Regions from separate parts of the Cytobacillus sp. FSL R5-0569 genome, predicted to be linked through region 2. Evidence: riboswitches for the same ligand, from Rfam matches in the RefSeq annotation. Region 2 holds a riboswitch; the other holds the start of a gene.
The links. Region 2 has a riboswitch for S-adenosylmethionine ahead of MKX78_RS05435 (MetQ/NlpA family ABC transporter substrate-binding protein). Riboswitches for the same ligand answer to the same signal wherever they lie in the genome.
Positions count from the first base shown of each region.

Region 1: linked by a shared signal. The riboswitch ahead of MKX78_RS20120 (iron-containing alcohol dehydrogenase family protein) and the one ahead of MKX78_RS05435 (MetQ/NlpA family ABC transporter substrate-binding protein) in region 2 are both predicted to bind S-adenosylmethionine.

Region 1 covers NZ_JBBOWW010000001.1:3,936,664-3,939,069, reverse strand. Annotated here, with positions in the region: gene MKX78_RS20125 (MetQ/NlpA family ABC transporter substrate-binding protein) at 1-28, opposite strand, end outside; gene MKX78_RS20120 (iron-containing alcohol dehydrogenase family protein) at 25-1,140, opposite strand; SAM riboswitch class I at 1,233-1,348, opposite strand; gene MKX78_RS20115 (hypothetical protein) at 1,428-2,003, opposite strand; gene MKX78_RS20110 (GNAT family N-acetyltransferase) at 2,314-2,406, shown strand, end outside.
Region 2 covers NZ_JBBOWW010000001.1:1,035,063-1,037,468, forward strand. Annotated here, with positions in the region: gene MKX78_RS05430 (pyridoxal phosphate-dependent aminotransferase) at 1-903, opposite strand, end outside; SAM riboswitch class I at 1,144-1,254, shown strand; gene MKX78_RS05435 (MetQ/NlpA family ABC transporter substrate-binding protein) at 1,343-2,167, shown strand; gene MKX78_RS05440 (aminoglycoside phosphotransferase family protein) at 2,250-2,406, opposite strand, start outside.

The sequences.
Region 1 (2,406 bases), 2.9 Mb from region 2:
ATGTTCCAGTTAGTAACCATTTTTTCATGATGTTTGAACTCCTTTTTGTTCATTTTGTTTTTCTAATAATCGAAGTGCTTGTAAAACAGAATGTTCACTTATCTCGTTTTTCATAAAGTGAATAGATTCAGTTGGGCGTATCGCCTTTTTTACAATTGTCTTCATTAATTGCTCATCATTCACATCAATAGTTAGACTAGAGAGACTACTTGGCAATTGCCAGCTCTCATAAAACGGGAGAAGGTAATCAACTTCCGTCCATTTTTCTTCAATGGCCAATTGACCAAGAATCCCGTAAGCGACTAATTCCCCATGAAGAAAATCTTGGGCTGCATCCGCTACGGTTAGTCCATTATGAAACGAATGGGCACCAGCGATTCGTCCTGCTTTTTCGCCGAATCCACCGACCATACCCCCAGTCATGATAATCGTTTCAATCACACGGATAAGTGCTTTTGAGGTTTCGTTTTTGGCTACTGATTGTAGTGCGGCTTCACCATCATTAAGCAATGTATCTCGGCAAATTTTAGCTGAAAATTGCGAAACTTGTTTAGGTACAGGAAGTGTTTCTTCAGGGTAAAAACTTTCAATTAGAGCTTCAGCTTCATAAAACTTGGCTAATGTATCCCCAATTCCTGCTTTTAAATAAGTAATAGGCGCTTTAGCAATAATTTCAGGTTCAACCAATACGAGGGTTGTCGCAATAGGGAACTCGGTATAATGAGTAAAGCTGCCTTCTTCATTATAAAAAACACTTAATGGTGTCCATGCGGCACAGGTAGCTGCGATTGTCGGTATAAGAATGGATTGAACAGATGCTTCAATCGCAACTGCTTTTGTTATATCTAATGCTGTCCCACCACCAATACCTATTACGCCATTAGCACCATCATTTGTTATTATTTCTTGGATGTCATGGACCTTTTTTAAGGTAGTGTGACCATCTATATAATGAAGGTGAATGTTGTTATCTATTACTTCCTTGGGCAAGTAGGGTTGCACGGCTTGCCAAGCTTTTTTACCGGTTATGATATGGTATTTGGAAACAGAAATATCTTTAAGTAGGTCGGGGAGTTCTGTTAGAATGCCTGAACCTAATAAATAATGTCCTGGAGCCCCTTTTACGATTGTTACAGTCATTTCCTCTCCTCGTTTCTCTTTTGATGTGATGATAAAAACAAAAATGCCTCTCATCATGAGAGGCATAAATATACTAGAATAGTAGTAAACCTCTCTCATATATCAAAATACCAAAAAGTATTTTGCAGGATTTAGCACCTGTTCATATGGGTATATGAATGGTTGCCGGGCGTCGCAGGGCCAGTCCCTCAGCCGCTCTTTATAAGAGAAAATGCTTTATTAAATTATATTCATAATATTATCTATTACATGAAAAGTCAATAACATAATTGAAATTAATCATTAAACTAGTGATGGTGTTCTACTTGTGGGGTGTTTTCTTCAATCGGATGAATTGAGTTCTTCGCTTCTTGATGAATTCCCGATGCGCAGATAATGGCGATGCTTAATAAGAATGTTAGATAGAAGGGCACAGGTCGATTTTTCAATGCTTCCTTTAATGAATGTTTTTTGTGCATGAGAAGCATCATGGCAAAAATACTAATTAAATAAATCAGATCCATGCTAATGATCATAAATGTAACTTCACTGGGTACCAACATAATGCCTAGCATTGCCCCCATCATACTTCCCATGAGACTTGACGCTTGAGCTTCAACGAGTCCGTTTGTTTTAAACGGTAGTCCTATAAAAATGGCAATGACAGCGCTAATGAGAATTGATAATACAGTTGCTTTAGCCATTTCTGGTAACCACACAGATATAATCAAACCGATTGTTAAGCTACTCGTCATACCAACCACCATGGGAATACATTTAGAATATTTTGTAGCTATTTCTTTCTTTTTTCTAACGGCACTAATAAAGAAAAAGAAACTGTAGCCGACAACTAGAAAAAGACTGAACAAAGCAAGCATATTCAAATTACCCTCCTTTGGATGCTCATAAAATACCTCGATGCCTCCTTTCATATATATTTTGTATCGTAGTGATTATGTCAGTGCAATGATAAGAAACTTTTTATACTGTTCATTCGTAAATGAATAAAGCAATATTTTCAAACTAAGAAAAGTGGTAGTCTTGGTTTATAAGTTTTCATTCAGAACAGTTTTATAAAAAAAGGAGTTTTTATATGGGGGAAGAAATAAAGATTAGACCGATACATATAAATGATGCAAGAGATATTCATGAAATGCATAGGCAAGATTCTATTATTCAACAAACAATGGCCTTATCATCGGGGAGATAAAAGATATTGAAGATTATATTGAAGGACTTACAAAAGAAGACCATGTATTTGTTGCAGAATGTAACGGTCATGTTCGA
Region 2 (2,406 bases):
TCTACGTCTCTCATATCGAGCAACAAGTTCGTCTACACTTGTTTGATCCCCATTTAATGCATCGGCTGCAGCTTTTTGAATCGCAGGGAATAAGCTTACATACATATGGTCTTGAAGAAGGTTGATGGCTTCAATGATTTGTTCATTTCCAACTGCAAATCCAATTCTCCACCCAGCCATATTATATGTTTTTGATAATGTATACATTTCAATACCAACGTCTTTCGCTCCGGCTGTGGCTAAGAAACTTTCAGGTTTCTTTCCATCAAAGCCGATAGCACCATAAGCAAAATCATGCAAGATGGTAATGTTGTTTTCCTTAGCAAAAGCAACAGTTTCTTCAAAAAATGTGGAATCAGCTGTCGCGCCTGTTGGATTATTAGGATAATTCAAAAATAGTAGGCGGGCATCCTTTTTTTGTTTTTCTGTAAATTGCGAGTAATCAGGTAGAAACTGATTTGCTTCTTTTAAAGGAAAGGTTTCGTATTTTACATTTGCCAAAACCGCACCAGATTCATAATCAGGGTAACCTGGATCTGGTAAGAGCATTAAATCTCCCTCATTGAGTAGGCATAATGGAATTTCTACTAAACCTGCTTTTGCGCCAAAAAGGATAGCTACTTCTTTTTCAGGCTCAATTTCTACCCCATATTCACGCGCATAAAAGGAAGCGGCGGCCTTCTTTAATTCATTAATTCCTCTAAAAGGAGAATATTTATGTGTCATTGGGTCTTCTGCAGCTTGCTGAAGTGATTGTACAATATGTGCAGGTGTTGGCTGGTCGGGATTGCCTTGTCCTAGGTTAATAACATCTCTGCCTTCAAGTTTTGCAGCAGCAACTTTTTGAACAAGGGAAGCAAAAAATTGTTGAGGTAATTGCTTCAAACGATGCGATAATTCCATTTTAATCCACCTTCATTCATTTAATCTATATACGAACGCATTTTATAACCAAAAAGACAAATTGTCCAGTTAATTTTATATAAAAGGAAATATTCGATTTCCTTTTTTGTTTTAAAAGAATAAAGGAAAGGTAGTTGGATCACTAAACCCATTTTCTTGGGAGATTGGATGTAGCATTATTTCGAACATTGACAAAAATAAAAGAGAGTAGTAATATCATATCATAAAAATTAAATGAAAAGCTTATCCAGAGAGACTGAGGGACTAGGCCCTATGACGTCCGGCAACCCCCAATATTGGGAAGGTGCCAATTCCTGCAGAATGATATCCATTCATTCTGAAAGATAAGGCGGAATAAAACCAATGCCTCTTTCAGATGATGAATAGTGGCTTTTTTTATTGGTTAAAATTCTGGTTACAGCTATGGGGAGGAAACATAATGAGAAAGTGGCTAATTGTTTTATTCATTGCAACTGTTTGTTTACTAACAGCATGTGGCGGAGGTTCAGACACGAGTGGAGAAAAGGTGGATGAAACGAAAGAACTAAAAATTGGTGCTACTGCCGGTCCTTATAGTGATATGTTGAAAAAAGCTATTGTACCTGGTCTAGAGGAAAAAGGATATAAAGTAACTGTCGTAGAGTTTAGCGATTATATCCAACCTAACAAAGCTTTAAATGAAGATGATATACAAGCTAACCTTTTCCAACATACAATTTACTTGGAGAATTTTGAGAAAGAAAATAACATGGACTTAGCACCATTAATTATTGTACCAACAGCCCCAATGGGGATTTACTCGAATGTGTTTAATTCAATTGATGAGATTAAAGACGGTGCAACCATTGCTATTCCAAATGACCCAACGAATGCAGCACGCGCTTTAAATACGTTAAATGACGAAGGTCTAATTACGATTGATGAAAACGCCGATCCACTAACAGTATCTGAAAAAGATGTGAAGGAGAATAAAAAGAATTTAGTTTTTCAACCGATTGAAGCAGGACAATTACCAAGATCTCTTGAGGGTGTGGATCTTGCTGCAGTTCCTGGTAACTTTGCGTTGGCAGCCGATATGGACTTATTAAGTGCATTAGCACTAGAAAATATGCTTGATGATTATCGCAACGTGGTTGCAGTTAAAGCAGACTTTGAAGATAAACAATATGCGAAAGACTTAAAAGAAGTGGTCGAGTCTGCAGAATTTGAAAAAATTATCGACGAAGAGTTTCAAGGATTTGGAAAGCCAGCGTGGATGGAATAACGAAGTAATAATAAGCAAGAAACCGGACAAAATTATATGGATTTGTCCGGTTTCTAATAATAGTTGTAGAATACTGTTAAACTTATCTGTGCATAATTTGTATTTTGGTCATTCCTGTACTTATGGATTGTCGAACAACTTTTTCATCCTGGTCATTGACGTTTTTCAACCATTTGTGAAATATTGGTTGTAAGCCGTAAAAGGAAGTGACTCTTCTATACATTTCATCTTTATTGAAT